4 regions of the Dactylosporangium sp. NPDC006015 genome follow, and region 4 is predicted to be linked to each of the others. Evidence: riboswitches for the same ligand, from Rfam matches in the RefSeq annotation. Region 4 holds a riboswitch; each other region holds the start of a gene.
The links. A riboswitch is a leader RNA that binds a small molecule or an ion and turns the genes downstream of it on or off. The one in region 4 is predicted to bind cyclic di-AMP.
Positions count from the first base shown of each region.

Region 1: linked by a shared signal. The riboswitch ahead of ABZ321_RS37680 (NlpC/P60 family protein) and the one ahead of ABZ321_RS28505 (C39 family peptidase) in region 4 are both predicted to bind cyclic di-AMP.
Region 2: linked by a shared signal. The riboswitch ahead of ABZ321_RS56370 (C39 family peptidase) and the one ahead of ABZ321_RS28505 (C39 family peptidase) in region 4 are both predicted to bind cyclic di-AMP.
Region 3: linked by a shared signal. The riboswitch ahead of ABZ321_RS14800 (hypothetical protein) and the one ahead of ABZ321_RS28505 (C39 family peptidase) in region 4 are both predicted to bind cyclic di-AMP.

Region 1 is NZ_JBEXUD010000029.1:13,634-18,366, reverse strand. Features, by position in the region: gene ABZ321_RS37685 (methyltransferase domain-containing protein) at 378-1,124, opposite strand; gene ABZ321_RS37680 (NlpC/P60 family protein) at 1,170-2,153, opposite strand; cyclic di-AMP (ydaO/yuaA leader) riboswitch at 2,162-2,306, opposite strand; gene ABZ321_RS37675 (ABC transporter ATP-binding protein) at 2,598-3,371, shown strand; gene ABZ321_RS37670 (ABC transporter ATP-binding protein) at 3,389-4,153, shown strand; gene ABZ321_RS37665 (AMP-binding protein) at 4,150-4,733, shown strand, end outside.
Region 2 is NZ_JBEXUD010000082.1:15,730-20,462, reverse strand. Features, by position in the region: gene ABZ321_RS56380 (Ig-like domain-containing protein) at 1-562, opposite strand, end outside; gene ABZ321_RS56375 (hypothetical protein) at 672-1,520, opposite strand; cyclic di-AMP (ydaO/yuaA leader) riboswitch at 1,800-1,942, shown strand; gene ABZ321_RS56370 (C39 family peptidase) at 2,128-2,973, shown strand; gene ABZ321_RS56365 (transglycosylase domain-containing protein) at 2,996-4,733, opposite strand, start outside.
Region 3 is NZ_JBEXUD010000007.1:144,771-149,503, forward strand. Features, by position in the region: gene ABZ321_RS14790 (hypothetical protein) at 1-375, opposite strand, end outside; gene ABZ321_RS14795 (diguanylate cyclase) at 597-2,111, shown strand; cyclic di-AMP (ydaO/yuaA leader) riboswitch at 2,158-2,300, shown strand; gene ABZ321_RS14800 (hypothetical protein) at 2,451-3,191, shown strand; gene ABZ321_RS14805 (polyprenyl synthetase family protein) at 3,300-4,514, opposite strand; gene ABZ321_RS14810 (ElyC/SanA/YdcF family protein) at 4,669-4,733, opposite strand, start outside.
Region 4 is NZ_JBEXUD010000017.1:50,566-55,298, reverse strand. Features, by position in the region: gene ABZ321_RS28520 (class I SAM-dependent methyltransferase) at 1-603, shown strand, start outside; gene ABZ321_RS28515 (DUF6855 family protein) at 829-1,236, opposite strand; gene ABZ321_RS28510 (transposase) at 1,441-2,925, opposite strand; cyclic di-AMP (ydaO/yuaA leader) riboswitch at 3,067-3,209, shown strand; gene ABZ321_RS28505 (C39 family peptidase) at 3,344-4,285, shown strand; gene ABZ321_RS28500 (DUF305 domain-containing protein) at 4,721-4,733, shown strand, end outside.

The DNA.
Region 1 (4,733 bases), on a different contig from region 4:
CCGGCTCGCCCGCCGACGTGCCCGCCGGCGGCCCGTCCTCCGGCCCGACCGGCGACGCCCCGGCCCGGGTGACAGAGGCGTCCCCTCCGTGCCGAGTCCTGGCCGTGCCGCGGTCCGGGTGGGCGGGGCGTTCCCGGCTGGTCGGCGGCGTCCGGGCCGGCTGGGCGGCGCTCCTGCCCTGCCCTGTCCGTGCCGTGCCGCGTCCGTGCCGTGCCGTGTCCTGGCCGTGCCGTGTCCGTGCCGTGCCGTGTCCTGGCCGTGCCGTGTCCTGGCCGTGCCGTGCCGTGTCCTGGCGGTGCCTGCCGCGGTCCGGGTGGCGGCCCGGCTGGTCGCGGTGCCAGGGCCCGGGGTGGCGGGCCGGCGGTCGGTGGGCGGGGTCAGGGGCGCCGGGCCACGACGAAGAGGCGCGGGAAGGGCAGGATCGTGCCGAACGGCTCGCGGGGGTAGCGCTCGCGCAGCGCGGCGGCCACCCTGGCCCGGAAGTCGTCGAGCTCCGCACCGGACAGGGCGTCGAAGTAGGGGCGCAGGCCGGTCCCGCTGAACCACTCCAGCACCGGGTCCTCGCCGGGCAGGACGTGGAAGTACGTCGTCTCCCACGCGTCCACGGCCAGGCCGAGCCCGGCGAGGGTGCGCACGTACCAGGCCGGCTCCCGCACCGGCGTCGCGCCGCGCGGCCCCAGGACGGTCGGGTCCAGGATGTCCGCGTCGAGGATCGGCCCGCCCGTCGGGACCTGGAACGCGAGCGTGCCGCCGTCGTCGAGCGCCGCGGCGAGCGTCGGCATCAGCGCGGCATGGTCGTCGACCCACTGCAGGGAGGCGTTGGCGACGATGACGTCCACGGAGCCGCGCTGCGGCCGCCACCCGGCGATGTCGCCGAGCTGGAACGACAGCTGCGGGGTGCCGAGCGCTGCCGCCTTCGCGAGCATCTCGGGGGAGGAGTCGATGCCGAGCACCGCCGCGTCCGGGTAGCGCGTCGCGAGGGTCGCGGTCAGCGTGCCCGGCCCGCACCCGAGGTCCACGACCGCGACCGGCGCGGTGGTCTGGATGCGCGCCACCAGCTCGTGGAAGGGCCGCGCCCGCTCCTCGGCGAAGCGGCTGTACTGCTCGGGATCCCAAGAGGCCATGCCCCAATCTTGCCGGGCATGGCCTCTTCGACGTGCTGTCAGGGCTTACTTGTGCGGTCTGCCGTAGCCGTACGTGTCGCTGCGGCCGTCGATCGACTGGACCTCGACGTTCCGCCCCGTCGTCGGGGCGTGGATCATCTTGCCGTTGCCGATGTAGATGCCCACGTGCCCCAGGCCACGGAAGAACGCCAGGTCGCCGGGGGAGAGCGCGGACCGTGAGATGTGCGTGGTCTTGCTCCACTGCTGCGCCGCGTTGTGCGGCAGGATGACGCCGGCCGCCTTCCAGGCGCCCATGGTCAGGCCGGAGCAGTCCCAGCTGCTGGGTCCGGCGGCGCCCCACTTGTAGGGCTCGCCGAGCTGGGCGCAGGCGAAGGCCACCGCCGCGTTCGCCGGTGACGTGCACTCGGCACCGAGCGCGACCTTGACACCCGTGGAGCCGGTGCCGCCGGTGGTGGAGCGGCGGCGGAGCGCCTCGAGCTTCTTGACGTCGCCCTCGATCTTCTTCTTCTTGGTCTCGAGCTCGGTCTTCTGCGCGGTCTCCGCGGCGAGCGTCTCGTCGATCTTCTTCTTCTCTTCGTCCAGCTTCGACTTGGCCGACGTGAAGTCGGCGATCTCGTGCTGCTGGTGCTTGCCGATCTGCTGCAGCGTGGTCAGCTGGTCCATGAGCGTGTCGGACGACCGCGCGTTGAGCACGATGCTGAGGTTCTGCAGGCTGCCCGCGCCCTTGAACGCCGCGACGGCGATGACGTCCACGTTGGCGTTGGCGTTGGCCATGTTGTCGACGTAGGGCTGGAGCTTCTTCTGCAGCTCGGCGGCGGCCGCCTGGGTGGCGGCCAGATCGCCATTGATCTTGTTGTAGGCCTCGACCAGGTCTTCGAGCTCGTCGCCCGCCTTCTGGATCTGGGCGTCGATCTCGGCCGCTGTCGGATCGGCCTTGGCGACACTCGCGGGCGCCACGATCGCCAGCGACACGACCCCGATGAAGAGCGTGCGCAGCAGGGACCGTTTGGTGCGGTGTCCAGCGGACAAGGGATGACCCTTCTTCACCGACCGCCTACCGGGTTAGCTGACGGGTTCGGGCGGGAAGAGTGCGCCCTACCGCGCTGTGCGGATTCACCCCAAGGACCCTGGGTCCCCGGCTCGACAGCGCCAGAGCGGCGCTCGACTCGGCGGCGCTTGCCCGGCGCCGCCCGGGGTGGGCGACGGACTGCCGTGCAGGCCAGGACATAACTTAACGTGATCACCAACGAAGCGAAACCCGCGAGCGTTGTTGAATATCGATTACCCCAAAAGTCCGAATCACGGCGGGTTGTCGCTCCACATCGGACAGTGACGCACCACAGAAGATGGTGTTGACGGACACACAATTGGGGCTTGATTCTGCTCTGAGACCCGGTTAAATACACGTAACTTTATTCACCGTCGATGCACATAGTTCGCCCACTCCGAACACCCCCGGAGGAGCGTCACCGGATGTTGCGTGTCCAGAACCTCGAGGTCGTCTACGACGACGTGATGCTGGTGCTGCGAGGCGTCAGCCTGCAGGTCCCACCAGGACGCATCGTCGCGCTGCTCGGCGCGAACGGTGCCGGCAAGACCACGCTGCTGCGGGCCCTGTCGGGCCTGCTCGGCGTCCACGACGGCGCCATCACCAAGGGCGCCATCACGCTCGACGAGAAGCCCATCCACCGGCTCAAACCGGCCGCCGTGGTCCGCCGCGGCGTCTCGCAGGTGATGGAGGGGCGCAGGACCTTCGCCGAACTGACCGTCGAGGAGAACCTGCGGCTCGGCGCCCACACCCGCCCGAAGGGCCGGGCGGAGGCGATGGACCGCATGTACACCCTGTTCCCCGTGCTCGCGCAGCGCCGCGGCAGCATCGCCGGCTACCTCTCCGGCGGCGAGCAGCAGATGCTGGCGATGGGGCGGGCGCTCATGTCGGACCCGGCGTACCTGCTGCTCGACGAGCCCAGCCTCGGGCTCGCGCCGCGCCTGGTCGAGCAGGTCCGCGACCTGATCGTGCAGATCAACCAGGCCGGCACCGGCGTGCTGCTGGTCGAGCAGAACGCGACCATGGCGCTGTCGATCGCCGAGCACGGATACGTGCTGGAGACGGGCAAGGTCGTGCTCGACAAGCCCGCCGCCGAACTGCTCGCCGACGACGACATCCGCGAGTTCTACCTGGGACGGGCCGAGCGGTCCTTCCGCGACGTGAAGCACTACAAGCGTCGCAAGCGCTGGCTGTCATAGAAAAATCAGGAGTCGCCGTGCTGCGTTTCGAAGACGTCCGGCTCAGCTTCGCCGGCGTCAAAGCCATCGACGGGGTTTCGTTCACCGTCGCCAAGGACGAGCTCTTCGCCGTCATCGGGCCCAACGGGGCCGGAAAGACGTCGATCTTCAATGTGATCTCCGGGGTGTACCGGCCGCAGCAGGGCAAGGTGTCCCTCGACGGCGCCGACCTCACCGGACTGCGCCCGGACAAGGTCGCCAAGCTGGGCGTGGCGCGCACCTTCCAGAACGTCGAGCTGTTCCAGCACCTGACCGTGCTGGAGAACCTCATGCTCGGCCGGCACCACCACATCCGCTACGGCACGCTCGCCGCGATCGCGTGGCTCGGCCGGGCCCGGCGCGAGGAGATCGCCAACCGGGCCGTGGTCGAGGACATCGTCGACTTCCTCGAACTGGCGCAGTGGCGCCGGCTGCCGGTGGGGTTGCTGCCGTACGGCGTGCAGAAGCGCGTCGAGCTCGGCCGGGCCCTCGCGATGGAGCCGAAGCTGCTGCTGCTGGACGAGCCGGTCGCCGGGATGAACCTGGAGGAGACCGAGGACATGGCCCGCTTCATCCTCGACGTCCGCGAAAAGCTCGGCGTCCCGATGATCCTCGTCGAGCACGACATGGGGCTCGTCATGGACCTCGCCGACCGGGTGATGGTCGTCGACTTCGGCGTCCCCGTCGCCACCGGCACGCCCGCCGAGGTGCAGAGCAACCCCGACGTCCTGCGCGCCTACCTGGGGGAGGTGGAGCGAGCATGACGATCGCCGAACTGGTCAGGCGGCACGCGGAGCGCACGCCCGGCGCCGTCGCCATGCGGGAGAAGCACCGCGGCATCTGGCGCGAGATCACCTGGCGTGACTACTGGAAGACCGCGGAGACCGTCGCCCGGGCGCTCAGGTCGCTCGGCGTCCAGCCCGGCGACCGGGTCGCGATCCAGTCGGAGAACCGCTCCGAGTGGCTCTTCGTCGACGTGGCGACCGTCGCGGTGCGGGCGGCGACCGTCGGGCTGTACCCGACGAACCCGCCGGACGAGGTGCGCCACATGCTCGCCGACTCCGGCGCCCGGATCCTCTTCGCCGAGGACCAGGAGCAGGTGGACAAGGCCCTGGCGGTCCTGGACGACTGCCCCGGGCTGGAGTGGATCGTCTACCTGGAGCCCAGGGGCATCCGCGGCCGGTACAAGCACCCGAAGCTCATCGCGTGGAGCGACCTCCTGGCGTCGCACGCGGACGCGGAGCCGATCGAGCTGGCCTCGGACCCCGGCGACGTGGCCACGCTGATCTACACGTCCGGCACGACCGGGCGGCCCAAGGGCGCGATGCTCACCGTCGCCAACGT
Region 2 (4,733 bases), on a different contig from region 4:
CACCGGGCTGCGGCGGATCGCTCTTCACGAAGAGACGCTGCTGCACGGCGGCGCGCGACTCCTGCGGGACGTCGGAGCCGAACTCCACGACGATCGGCATGCCGACGCCGTAGGTCCCGCCGTTGGTCAACATCAGGTCGGACGTGACGACCGGGCCGCTGGCCTTCGCCGCCGTGGTGAAGGCCGCCTCCCGGGTCACGGGTTTGTTGTCGGCACCGACGGCGGTGACCTTCGCGGTGTACGCCGTGCCGTAGCGCAGCGCGGTGGCGGGCACCCACGACGTACCGTCTTCGCGGAACTCGCCGGCGACCCGCTGGCCCGCCGCGTCGGTCAGGACGACCTCGGTGATCTTCCCGTCGTTGACCTTCGTGCCGATCTCGGTGCTGATCGCCACCCCCGACTCGCCCGCCGCCGGGCTGACGGCCAGCCCGACCGCCGGCGGCGGAGCGGTCGACTTCGCCGCCGTGGGCTTCTTCGTCGAACTGGTACACGCCGACAGGCCCAACTGCGCTCCCACCGCGAGCGCGACCAGCGCCGCCGCGGTCCGGCTGGGCCCCCTCATGTGTTCTGCCTGTGCATGGACATGGGGGCATCGTCGTGCGCATCGGGGCGAGGCCGGGGCGGCAATACGAGTGACAATGCGAGGGACCTGGGCCCGCGCGGTGGAATTCCTACATGACGGCGTCCACGATCTGTTGTGCGAGCCCCTCCCACTTCGCGTAGGCGTCCGGGAACGCCGACCGCTGCACCATCTGCGCGGCGATGGTGACGGCCTGCTGCTCCCAGCCCGGGATCTGGGCGAGCGCCGCGTAGAACCTGCGGGCGGACTCGTGCGGGTTCATCAGCTGGTCGACCGAACCCCAGCTCGGCCGCTGCTGGAAGAGGCCGACCGAGTCGTAGTCGTACCCCACGCCCTCGTTGGGGCGCTGCAGCGACTGCGGCACGTTCGGGTTCGCGAGGTTCCGCAGGTGGCTCTCCTGCAGGGCGGTGGCGATCCCCACGACGGCCGCGCGCCGCGGCAGGTTCAGCTGCCGGGCGACGTCGATGATCGCGACGGCGTTGTTCATCTCGGCCTGGGTCAGCCCGCCGACGGGCGCGTGCACGGTCGGCGACGGCGCCGCCGTCGACGCCGGTGGCGTGCCGGCGGGTGCCGGGGTGGTCTTCGCCGGTGCCGGGGCGGCCTTCGTCGGTGCCGGCGTGGCCTTGTTCGCGCTGTCGGCGGGTTTCCGGGTGCGGCTGCGTGAGGCCTGCCCGCCGGCCGCCGAGCGTTCGGCGTCGACGGCGAACGCCGCACTGTCCGCCGGCACGGCGGCGGGTCCGGCCGACGCCGACAGCGTCGCGGACAGGCCGACCGCCACGACCGCGACGGCGCCCACGGCGTAGCGGCGGATCTCGGCCGGCACGGGTGCACGCAGCCGGAATCGGGTCGCGTGCCGCCCCCGCCGGGAGCGGCGCAGGTGTCGGGGACCGCGTGCGGTCGCACCGTTGAGCTGCTGGTCATCGTCGGCGCCCGGAAGCATCCGGCGAGCCTAGGGAGGCCCCGGATCCGGGGTGATGCCGGGCATGCGAACCTGCCGACCGGACACTGGGCGGGCCGCACGGGGCCGGGGCGCGGTCGGCGAGGTGCACCGGGGCACGGCGCAGCCGACCGGCGGGCTGATGGCCCGTGCACCCGGCCGTTCGCCACGCCGTCGTCACGCAAGGTAGCCGACCAGCGTGGGGGTTCCGGGGGTCCTCCCGCGCCCCCGATATGGTCCTCGCATCCGCCCGGCCCGACGTCACCCACCTCGGATGACACCGCGGCGGATCCGCTGAGTCGCGTCCGCGCGAGCCGGGGAACCGAGCACCACCGGGGTGAATCCGCGGGGCCAGCGCCTCGCGGTAGGGCGATCCTCCCGCCCGAACCCGTCAGCTAACCCGGTAGGCGGCACCGGAAGGAGCACTCCGTGCAGCCACAGACCCGGCATCGCCCGTGCCGCAGCACCTCGGGCACCTCGACCCTCGGCCCGGCCCGGTAGTCGCCGACCGTCACCGCACCGGCCCTCGGCCGGCGTGGCACCCCCCTGCCCGGATCACGTCCGGCACCGGCAACAGCAGCCGTCATCGAGCATGTCTGTCGAGGTACCCGTGAGTTACCTGTACAAACCCAGGCACCAGAACCAGAGCCCCGCCCCGTCGCGCTTCCGCGTGCTGCCGATCGCGGCCGCCGCGGCGGTCCTCGGGGTGACGGCGGCCGTCGGCGTGGCCGTGCACGCCTCGACCCCCACACCGGTGGCCGACGCGCAGTCGGTGACGTCCGCGGATCCGTCCGGAACCGGCGTCGGTCCGGCCGGGCGTGACCGGCAGCGGACCCAGGCGGCGCCCGACGCCGCCTCCGCCCCGTCGAAGGCCCCCGCCGGTACCGCGACGTCCAAGCCCGCCCCGCCCGCCGCCTCGGCCAGCCCCACCAAACCGGCGGCCCCGGCGGAGAAGGAGCTCGCGTACCGGTTCGCCTGGCAGGAGAACTTCTACTACTGCGGCCCGGCGGCGACCCGGATCGCGCTGACCGCGCGGTCGATGTACCCGTCCCAGTCCGAGGTCGCCCAGAGCCTGCACACGACCGTCAACGGCACCAACTCCGCCGACGACACCACCCGGTCGCTCAACGAGTACACGAAGAGCTCCTTCTACAAGTCGCACTTCATCCCCGGTCAGTCGGCCACCCAGGCGGAGATCGACCAGATGCAGGCCGACGTCGTCAACGCGATCACCAACGGCTACGCCGTGGTCGCCAACATCGCCGGCTCCACCGTGGACGACAAGGGCAACTCGCACTCGTACCCGGGCGGCCACTACCTCACGGTGGTGGGGTACCTCGACGGCGGCAAGACGGTGAAGATCGCCGACCCCGCGGACGCCCTGGGCGTCGGGTACTACACGCTGACGACGGCCAAGCTCGCGCACTGGACCGCCCTGCGCGGATACTCCGCCTGACACGGCCGTCAGCGGCTCGCGGTCAGCGGCCCAGTGCGCGTACCCGGCTGGGTGGCCGGAACGCCTGGGCCGGCTGGCCGCGCAGCGCGCTCGCCATGGTCTGCGCGACGGCGGCGTTGACCGAGCCGGAGACGCCGCTGCCCACGTGGTCGTTCGGGTTGTCCACGTTCACCGCGATGCCGGCCGCCGCGATCTGCGGGGTGAAGCCGACGAACGTCTCGGTCGAGTTGTACTCGGAGCTGCCGGTCTTGCCCGCGACCGGGCGGCCGCCCAGGATGCCGGACACGTTCTCCGCCGTGCCGCCGTCGCACTTGCCGTACGCCGAGGCCCGGCTGACCGGGCACCGTGCCGCGTCGGTCGCGGCGGCCGCCACGTCGGCGCTGACCGCCTGCCGGCACTTCGGGGCGGCGGCGTCGACCGGTTTGCCGTTGGAGTCGGTGATCGACAGCACCGGCAGCGGCTGGCAGTACAGGCCGCCGGCGGCGACCGCCGCGTAGGCGTTGGCGAGGTCGAGCGGTGTGGTCGAGGCGACGCCGAGGGTGAACGCTCCCCACTGGTCCGCCTTGGCCGCCATCGCCGCGTCCTCGGCGGAACGGAACGTGATGCCGAGCCGCTGCGCCATCTCGACCACGCGGCGCGCGCCGATCTGCTGTTCGAGCCAGACGAAGTAGGTGTTGACCGAACGGCCGAAGCCGTTCCACATCGTCCGGTTCCCGTTCATCCAGCTCGGGGAGTCGTTCCCCGGGCACCACTTGCCCCCGCAGCTGCCCGGGCCGCTGGCCGGCCACACGGTCGCTATCCGGCTCGGTGAGTTGAAGTTGGTGCTCAACGGCATGCCCGCGTCGAGCGCGGCGAGCATGGTGAACATCTTGAACGTCGAACCCGCCTGATATCCGGCGACGCCACCACCGCCCGCGATGAGCTGGTTGACGGTGTTCGGGAACAGTGGATGCTGGGGCGGGTTGGGTTCCAGGCTGTAGTGGCGGTTGACGGCCATCGCCAGGACCCGGCCGGTGCCGGGGGTGACGACGGCCGTCGGCATCGACCGCGCGCTGCCGTAGCCGTAGACGCTCAGGGACTGGTTGAGCGTGGCCGCCTGGATGCCCGGGTCGAGCGAGGTGACCACGGTGTAGCCGCCGGTGCGCAGCGCCTCGTCGCGGTCGGCGCGGGTGGCGCCGAACTCGGGCTGGCTGCCCCACCACTGGCGGAAGTAGTCGCAGAAGAAGCCCCAGTCGTTGTGCTCCCGCGGGACGGACACGCAGTTGTTGGGCAGGTCGCGCTCGTTGATCTTCAGCTCCTGGCCCTTCGCCGCGGTGGCGTCCGCGGCGCTGATCATCTTCATCTTCGCCATCGAGTCGAGCGTGTAGGCGCGGCGCCGCAGGGCCGCGTCGCGGTCGCCGCTGATCGGGTTGTCGCCGTCGGGGGACTGCAGCAGCCCGGCGAGCAGCGCCGCCTCGGGCAGCGTCAGCTCCAGGGCCGACTTGCCGAAGTACGTCTGGCTGGCGGCGTAGATGCCGTAGGCGCCGGCACCGAAGTAGGCGATGTTCAGGTAGCCCTGGAGGATGTCCTGCTTGCTCAGGTGCTGTTCCAGCTTCGTCGCGTAGCGCATCTCGCGCACCTTGCGGGCGGGCGTGTCGGCGAGCGAGTCGACCCGCTGCTGCGGCGACAGGGTCGGGTCGTTCTTCAGCACGTTGCGCACGTACTGCATCGTCAGCGTCGAGGCGCCCTGCTGGGCGTTGCCCCTGCCGTTGGAGACCAGC
Region 3 (4,733 bases), on a different contig from region 4:
GAAGGCGGCGTCGGCGAGGCGGTCGCCCGCCGCGGTGCCGAGGTCCGCCTCGAGCCGGGCGTAGAAGAAGTCGCCGAGCATCAGCGCGGAGAAGTTGACGACGCCCAGCAGCGCGACGAGCCCGGCGATGTGCCCGAAGAGCACGGCGCGCCGGCGGACCAGGTGGATCATGCCGATGATGCCGGGCACGAGCAGGACCCAGCTCCAGTGCAGCAGCGCGGCGCTCACCGAGACCTGACCGGGGTGGCGGCCGTACGCGCCGTCCGCGGCGTCGCCGGCGCGCAGCGCGGGGTCGGTGAGCAGGCCCGCCACGTACACCAGCGGGGCGGCGACCAGGCAGCCCCCGGCGACGAGGCGGCGGAGTTTGTGTGGCATGGCGACCTTTCAGGCGATTTTGTGTGGCTCGACGGGATGTCGAGCCGGAACCGTAAGCCGGCCGCCGCCGCGCCGTCGTCAGCCGCGGCGCTGACCCGGGTCCGCGTGGCGGCGGACCGCGCCCGCAATTGCTTAGGATCGGAGGCGTTGCGTCGATGTGAGGGCTGCAGGGTCGGCCGGATCGGGGTAGGCGAGCCGTGGATCGAGATCGGGACATGGCGATGGCCGCCATCCGTTCCGTCTACCGGATCACGGGGCGGATCAACACCGGCAGCACCGTCGTCGAGACGTTGAACCGGATTGCCGACGCCGTCGTCGAGCACGTCGGGTTCGGCGCCGCCGTGGTCAACTACCTGCATCCGGAGGGTGTGTACGAGGCGGTCGCCATCGCCGGGTCCGAGGAGGCGCGGGCGGAGCTGCTCGGCGTCCGGTACCCGGCGGCGGAGTTCGACGCGCACCTCGCCGCCGCCGACGAGTGGGGGCAGCTGCGGTTCCTGCCGCACGAGCGGCACAACGACGGCATCCAGTCCTGGATCCCCGCCGCCCCCGACGGCGCGGACGGCATCCCGGAGGAGGAGCGCTGGCACCCCCTCGACGCCCTGTTCGCGCCGCTGTGCGCGCCCGACGGCTCGCTCGTCGGCGTGCTCAGCGTCGACCTGCCCGCCGACGGCAGGCGGCCCGGCGCGTTCCAGCGCGAGCTGCTGGAGATGCTCGCCGCGCAGGCCGGCATCGCGATCAACAACGCCAACCTGGTCGAGGCGCTGCGCCGGGAGCGGCAGCACCTGGAGGCGAGCGAGGCCGCGTTCCGGCTCGCGTTCAACGGCGCCGGCACCGGCATGTGCATGATCGGCCTGGAGGGAGCCGACACGACCCGCCTCGTCCGGGTCAACCCCGCGCTGTGCGAGCTGCTCGGGCGGGACGAGGACGTGCTCGTCTCGATGCGCTTCGGCGACTTCATCCACCCTGACGACTTCGAGCGCAGCCGGGAGGTGTTCGCCGGCGGCGCCGGCACGATCCGCGACTACGAGGTGCGCTGCGTCCGCGGCGACGGCGAGACGATCTGGATCTCCGCGACGATGTCGGTGGTCGCCGGGTCGCCCGCGTTCGCGATCACGCAGGTGCAGGACATCACCAGCCGCAAGGCCACCGAGGCCGACCTGGTGCGCAGGGCCTCCCGCGACCCGCTGACCGGCCTGGCCAACCGCGAGGCCGTCGCCGAACCCCTCGCGGCCGCGATCCGGCGGGCCCGCACCGAGCAGGTGATCAGCGCGCTGTTCTTCTGCGATCTCGACGACTTCAAAATCGTCAACGACACCCTCGGCCACGAGGCCGGCGACGCGGTCCTCGTCGCCGTCGCGCAGCGCCTCCAGTCGCTGGTGCGGCCCACCGACACCGTCGCGCGCCTCGGCGGCGACGAGTTCGTCGTCCTCATGGGCAACGTCGCCGCCGGCGACCTCGGCGTGCTGGTCGACCGCCTCGAACGCGCCGTCTGCGCACCCGTCACGCACCAGGGGCAGATCATGCGGGTCAGGGTCAGCGTCGGCGTGGCCGTGATCGATGACACGGTCGAGGACGCGGGCGCCGCGCTGCGGGCCGCCGACCGCGCGATGTACCTGGTCAAGGGCGGTCGTCACGCCGGCGAGGTGACCAGACGGGTGACGGCGTTCGGTGAGCGTCCGGGTGCTCAGGGTGGATTGCCGTTGCTGCGGTTGGCCCGGCCCGAGACGGCCCAGTAGGGTCGTTGAGTCCGCTCCGGTCGACCTGCACCGCATCGGTGCTGCCGGGCGGGCGCCGTCGAGTCGCGATCTTCGCGAGCCGGGGACCCATGCGCGTCCTCTGGGGTGTATCCGCGGCCTGGCCGCGGTAGGGCGAAACTTCCCGCCCGAACCCGTCAGCTAACCCGGTAGGCGGCACCGGAAGGAGTCTGCGTCGATGCCGGCCGCCCGCGCGCCCTCGTAACACCTCACCACTGGTTCCCCCCTTCCAGCATGCCGTCCTCGGGCGGCGTGCCGATGCCGCATGTCTTCTGCCTGCAAACGAAGGAAACATCAGTAGTGAAGCCCATATTGAAGGTGTTGCCACGCCAGTTCCACCCGCGACATCGCCGGCTGGTGCCCGTGCTCGGCGCCAGGGCCGGCACCGTCTCGGTCGCCGTCCTGTCCGCCACGCTGCTGGGCACCCTGCCGGCTGACTCGCCGGCGTCGATGTTCACCGGCCCCGCGTATGCCGAGTCCGCGGCCGCCTGGTCCTGGCCGTCGCCGTCGTCCCTGTCCGCTTCGGGGCCGTCGTCCGCGCCCTCCGCCGATGCGGCGCCGGCGCCCGCGACGGGGCCCCTGGCCGTCGCGGTGCCCGCCGCGCCCGTGCCGCCGGCGCCGCCGGTCGTCAAGCCCGTCGCCGGCCTCGACCAGCGGCAGATGGACAACGCCGCGATCATCGTCAAGCAGGGCCGGGCGCAGGGCATGCCCGACCGGGCCCTGGTCGTGGCGATCGCGACGGCGATGCAGGAGAGCGACCTGTACAACGTCGCCAGCTCCGCCGTGCCCGCGTCCCTCGGGCTGCCGCACGACGGCACCTCGACCGACCACGACTCGGTCGGGCTCTTCCAGCAGCGGGCCAGCCAGGGCTGGGGCACCGTCGCCGAGCTGATGAACCCCGCCCACTCCGCGATGCTCTTCTACAACGCCCTCAACCGGGTCGAGGGCTGGCAGCGGATGAGCGTGACCGCCGCGGCCCAGGCGGTGCAGCGGTCGGCGTTCCCGGGCGCGTACCAGAAGCACGCCACCCGCGCGGAGCAGGTGGTCGCCGCCCTCTCCTGACGCTCACCCGCACCCGGCCGGCGCGCCTTCTCGGGTCGCGCCGGTCAGGCGCCGGTTCATGGGTCGCCGGTCAGGCGCGGGTTTGTGGATCGCCGGCGGGGGTGTTGGTCAGGCCGGGTGGCGGGTCGCCCAGCGGGCCAGGGCGACGAGCTCGGCGACCGCGGCCGGCTCGGGGATCGCCAGGTCGAGGGCGACCAGGGCCTGCGCGAGGAGGTCGTCGGCCTGCTGGGCGCACCAGGAGCGGGCGCCGGAGCGTTCGACGACCTTCGCGGCGCGCTCCAGGTCGGCCTCGCTGAGGCGGGTCTCGCGGTGCAGCAGGTCGGCCAGCTCGTCGGCGCCCGCGGCGAGGGCGGCGGCGACCGGCAGTGAGCGGCGGCGTCCGCGCAGGTCGGCGAACGCCGGGCGGCCCGTCACGGCCGGGTCGCCCCAGATGCCCTGCAGGTCCTCGGCGAACCGGACGGCCAGCCCGAGCCGCACCCCGAACAGCCGCAGCTGCTCGACCCGTGCCGGGTCGCCGCCGCCGGCGAGCGCGCCGAGGGCGCACGCGCAGCCGAAGAGGGCGCCGCTGCGCTGCTCGACCGCGGAGATGCACGTGCGGAGCAGGTCGTTGCCGGAGCGGTGCCGGGGCAGCACGGGGTCCAGGGCCGTGCTGAGGTCGGTGTGTTGGCCGTGCAGGAGCTGCTGGACGGTGTCGCCGAGGATGCGGACGCCGGCCCGGTCGACGGATGCCGCCCCGGACTGCCGCCGCGCGTCGGCGCACGGGTCGGGGGTGCCGTGCTGCTCGGTGAACCTGTCCCGGGTCGCCCGGTCCTGCCGCACCGGCTCCCTGGAGGGCACGGACGGCACAGCCGGCACGGACGGCGCGGTGTCGGGCGTGGCGCGGCTGGCCTGGCGCAGCGGGCGTGGCACGCGTCTGGTCGGGTCGCCGGTCGCCGCCACGTCGAACGCGAGCGCCAGCATCGCCTGCCCGCCCAGCGTCGCCGGGTGCGGCCCCACCACGCTCCAGGCGGTCGGCCGGTGCAGGCGGGTCAGGTCGCCGTCGAACAGGTCCCGTTGCAGCCCCGACCAGTGGTGCACCAGCTCCACCGCGACGGCGCCCGCCACCGCGTCGTGCGGGTCACCACCGACGGCGCCCGCGCAGACGAGTGTCAGTGCGGCGCGCGTACGGGCGGCGGGCGGATCCTCGTCGAGCCCGCCGAGCTGCAGCTCGGCCACCTCGCGCGACGGCTCCGGGAGGCGCCCGACGGCGGTGCGCAGCGGCGGCCCGACCAGCAGCTCCGCCCATGCGAGGACGTCGTCGACGGTGCGCAGCACGGTGACCATCAGCCGGAAACCCCCGGACGCGGGATCATCACCGGTAACGCACCACCCATCGGGCCAGGCATGGACAAGCGCCGATCTGATGTCGGCGCCGTGGACGGGTCAAGTATGCCGCCGGTGCCTGCCGGACGTGCCCAAAACCACGATGGTGGGCGGGTCAGCGCATCGCCTGCAGCAGGGATGGATCCGGTGGTGACACGACTGCGGCCTGTCGGTGCCGGA
Region 4 (4,733 bases):
ACCGTCCTCATCGACCGCATGCTCGTCGATGCGCTCGAGCGACGGCCGGGGGCCGCGGTGGTGAACTTCGGGGCCGGCTTCTGCACGCGGCCGTACCGGATGCGACTGCCCGGATGCCGCGAGCTGGTCGAGGCCGACGACCCCGCCGTCGTCGAGCTGAAGGACCGGACCCTGCACGGCCGGCCGCACAGCTGCCCGGTAAGGCGGGTCGGCCTGGACGTCCGCGACGAGACCGCGGTGAGCGCCGTGGTGGACGAGACGGGACGATCCGGCGACGTGATCGTGCTCACCGAGGGCCTGCTGGTGTACCTGCCGGCCGGAGCAGTCACGGCGCTGGCGGCCACGCTCGCGAGCCGGACCGGCGCCGCGCACTGGATCGCCGACATCGTCAGCGCGGACTCCGCCAGGCAGATGCAGACCCTTGCCCAGCGCGTCCCCGGTGGGCTGGCGCTCTTCGGGCTGGACTCACTGACGCCGCTGGAGGAACCGGGCTGGCGGGTCGTGGCCTACCGGGCCCTGCCGGTGCCGCGACCCCGGTCCGGCGCCTCCAGCCGCACGCTCGTCGACGGCGTGGTCGCCCTCGAACCTCGCCGCGGCGGCTGAGTCCGGCACTGGAACAGGTCGCGTGGCTCGGGGATCTCGGGCGTCAGGCCCGCCTCCGCTTCGGCGGGTGGCCTGGGCGGCGGCGTCGGTTCGCGGGCCGGTCCTGCTCGTGAGGCACGGGGGGACGCCGGCGCTGGGCCCTTTTCGGCAAGGTCACCGCGTCGGTGATGGCCGCGGCGATGCGCCGGGCCAACCAGAAAGATCTGGCCCGCCTCAAGCGGATTCTCACTCCGTGACGGCGCGCATCCGGTTGTTGCGGGCATCGTGCGTCAGCTCGGCCAGGCCGAGCACCTCCAGCAGCGGCGGCAGGTACATTCCGAACCGGCCCCGGTAGCCCTTGCGCAGCCCGTACCAGCCGCCGACCGGGTTGTCCTCCGAACGGCCCCACGCCTCGACGGTGCCGTCGGCGGCGGGCTTGTTCTCGTCGGCGGCGCCCAGCGGCACCCAGTCGCCCTGCTCGCGCAGCCACGCATGCAGATCCTCGACCGCCCGCAGCTGGTACGTCAGCTTGGTCGAGCCGACCTGGCACACCAGGGCGGGCGGGTCGGCGGCCTCGTCGCGGTACATGGTGTACTCCGACGACCCGGGCGGGGTCTTCAGCACCCACGGGTCGTCCTTCGTGCCAGCCGGCATGACCGCCTCCCGTCCGCGCGTTCGACTCGCACTCTAGACCCCGTGCCGTCATGCCCGGGCCGGGATGGCCTCCGCGGCAGCCGATCGTGGGACCCTGAGATCGCTTGAACCGACCCATGCCGCGATGCTGTCAACGTATTGAGTAGTCGGTCCGAACAGTGATGATGTGCGGCTTCTTCCAGCTAGTGCTGTGACCACTAACGTTCACCGGGTTGGTGGTGTTGTGGTTCCTCGCCGCACGGGTGCGGTCGAGCGACTCCCCACCGTGGTGGGGCGGGCCTCAGCCGGCCAACTGACTCCTGTCGCCGCCCCCATCGTGTTCACCGTCGCGTCGCCGGGTGTGGCGGCGTGATGGCGTGGTGGGGGTCGGCGTGGGTCACGCCGGGACAGTCCGGCACCGGGGAGGTGTCGTCCTGCTCGACGGTGCGTAAGCACCTGCGGCAGCACTACTGCTGCTGGGGTGCTGGTGCCGCCGCCCGTGGGGTTCCCGCCCGGGTGGTTGGGGGTGCGGGTGGCGATGGTGGCGGCCGCGAACAGGTCGCGGTGCCCGGTGAGGTTGCAGTGCCGGCAGGTCATGGTCCGCCCGGCCGGTTTGGTGATCTTCTTGCGGCAGGTGGGGCAGGTTGATGAGGTGCCGCGTTCGTCGACGAGGTGGACGGTGATGCCGGCGAGTTCGGCCTTGTCCCGCAGCACTGCGATGGCGCGGCCGACCTGCCACTGCCGCAGCCGCAGGTTGTGCCGCCGGCCCGCGGGCAGGTCCAGGACGGTGCGAGGGTCGCCGACGGTCAACGTCCCGACCCGCCGCTGCACCGCCCAGCCGATCACGGTCTTCGCCGCCTCATGCTGCGCCTGCCGGACCCGGCGCCGGTGCCGGCCCTCGACGAGGCGGGCACGGCGACAGGTCTTGCGCCACCGCCGTGACCCGCGCTGCCCGGGTTTCGGGGCCCGGGCGGCGGTCGCCCGGCGGCGGTGCCTGGTGTCGGAGAGATGCATACGGTGCTCGGCGCGGACCGCGCGTGCGGAAACGAGCAGCCCGTGCCCGTCAGCGCCAGCAACCGCGTAGGGGTGGATGACACCGAGGTCGACGCCAGCGACCCGAGCCGGGTCCGGACCTGCGTCGGCCGGATACACGGTGACGGGAACCTCGGCGGTGACCTCGACCCACAACCGCCCGCCCTCGGCCAGCAGGGCCACGGACCGGACCTGCTCGACCGGGTACGGCACCGCCCGGTCCAGGCGCAGCCACAACGGCGCCGCACCCTTCGCGGTCGGTAGCCGCAGTCGCCGCCCGTCCAAGGTGAACGTGCCGTGGTAGTAGCGGACCGGCAGCAGACCGCGCCGCTTGCGCGGGAACCGTGCGGACAGGTCACCGGCCTTGCGGCGTTTCGCCGCCGTGAACCAGGCGTCGGAGTACCGGCGTAGCACCGACCGGGCCCCGGTCGTGTCCAGGTCACCGAAGGTGCCTGGACCGGCCGTGGACAGCTCCCGGCACAGTGCCTGATACGACACCACCGGCGGCGCCTGATGCCGCCACCGCCAGTGGTTGACCTCCAGCACACACGCCCACACGTCGCCGGCCGAGCGCAGCAGCCCGAAACACCGCTCCCTCTGACCACGCGTGACCCGCAACCCGACCCGGCAGGTGCGGTGCACCACCCGGGCAGCAGCAGGATCACGACGGCGAGGCATACGAACACTCAAGCACAGGGGTACGACAGAAAATCCCGGCCAACGTTCGTGGACACAGCACTAGCGGGCCTTGCCATGGCAGTGCCCCTTGCGTAACGTCATGGGTCGCTTGGTCCGGTTCATGCTCACAGCAGGTGACGCCGGGCAGGCTCGCTGAGTCGTGCACGCACGAGCCGGGGACCCACCGCATGTCTGGGGTGAATCCGCGGGCCGACGGCCTGTGGTAGGGCGACCTTCGCGCCCGAATCCGTCAGCTGACCCGGTAGGCGGACGCGTAAGGAGAAGTGTCTGTGCACAGCCGTTACCCCCATCGCCGAGGTCCTCGCAGGGCGCGTGCCTGCTCGTCCGCGCGCCGAGCGGCGTCAACAGGACGCTAGTGCCGCCTGCTGTCACGCTGCGGGTGGTCACAGTCGCGTAGGTGCCGGCCGCTCCGTTGCAGCGGCTACTGACGCAGCGCGGCAGGCAGCCGCAGGCCCGTGGCCTGTGCGCCATCCGTCCGGCTGCTGAGGTGGCGAGCGGGACTGTGCGCCGCGCACATCACTTCTTGCTGCCCGATGGCTGTGCATCGCGTGTCGTCGCACGTCATGCCCGTATCGATCGCCCTGCTCCGGGCTACTGGAGACTCGTTGTGAACCTTGAATCCGTACAGCCGCAGTCCCACCGCGCCGGGGATATCCGCCGGCCGCGGATGGCGGTGACCATGTGCGTGATGCTCGCCGCGGCGGCCGTGGCCGGCATCGTGCTCAGTCAGCTCGGCGATCCGCCGTCTGGGCGCACCGCAGCGGCGGGCGCGGCGCTGACCACGAAACCACCGAAGGCCGACGGTGCGGCGCCGTCCGCGCCGACGACGATGCTCCTCAAGTACCAGTTCCAGCTGCAGCCGAACTACTACTTCTGCGGGCCGGCGGCCACCCGGATCGCGCTCACGGCGGCCGGCCACGCCGTCAGTCAGGACGAGGCCGCGGCCATGCTGGGCACCACCACCAACGGGACGAACTCGGCCCTCGACACCACCCGCGTACTCAACCAGGTGCTCGGGCACGGCCGCACGCTGTACCAGACCAGAGAGATCCCGGTCTACCCGGCAACGCCCGCGCAGGCCGCGCAGCTTCAGACCGACGTGCTGACCACGGTCGGCGGCGGACGGGCAATCGTGGCAAACATCGCCGGACACGCGACCGACACCGCCGGTGCCGTGCACGCCTACGAAGGCGGTCACTACCTGACGGTCGTCGGATACCGCGACAGCGGCGGCACGGTGAAGATCGCCGACCCGGCCGACCCGAGTGGGGACGGCACCTACTGGCTGAGCACTCCCAAGCTGGCCGACTGGATCTCCTCGCGCGGCTACTCGTATTGATTCCCGGCATCGCCGATCAACTGACGGTGGCAGGGCGGCGTCGTGGTGGCCGGCCGTCGTGGGCTCAGTCCTGGCGTCCAGCGCCCTGTTCGTGGTCACGATGTGGGTGTCCGGTGGCGGTCTGCGCGGCGCGTTGCCGGGCGGGGCGGCGATGGGCATGCTTAGCCATCGACCCGCACTGAAGCGACGACCGGTCAGGCTGCCGGGTGAGTTCCTGGTCGGTGGTGTGGAGCTCGCATAACGCCACCCGGTTCGGGAAGCATGCCGTGGATGCCCGGGAGTGTGGGATTGCGTCGAGTCCGGCTGTGGAACGGATTGCAGCGCCGAGGTCACGCCGTCCGGGCGATGACGCCCGCGTTCGGTATGACCGCATCACAGGGGTAGCCGCTCAGGGCGATGCAGCTCACCACACCGAGTCGAAAGAGTCTGTGCGCCATGAGGCATTACA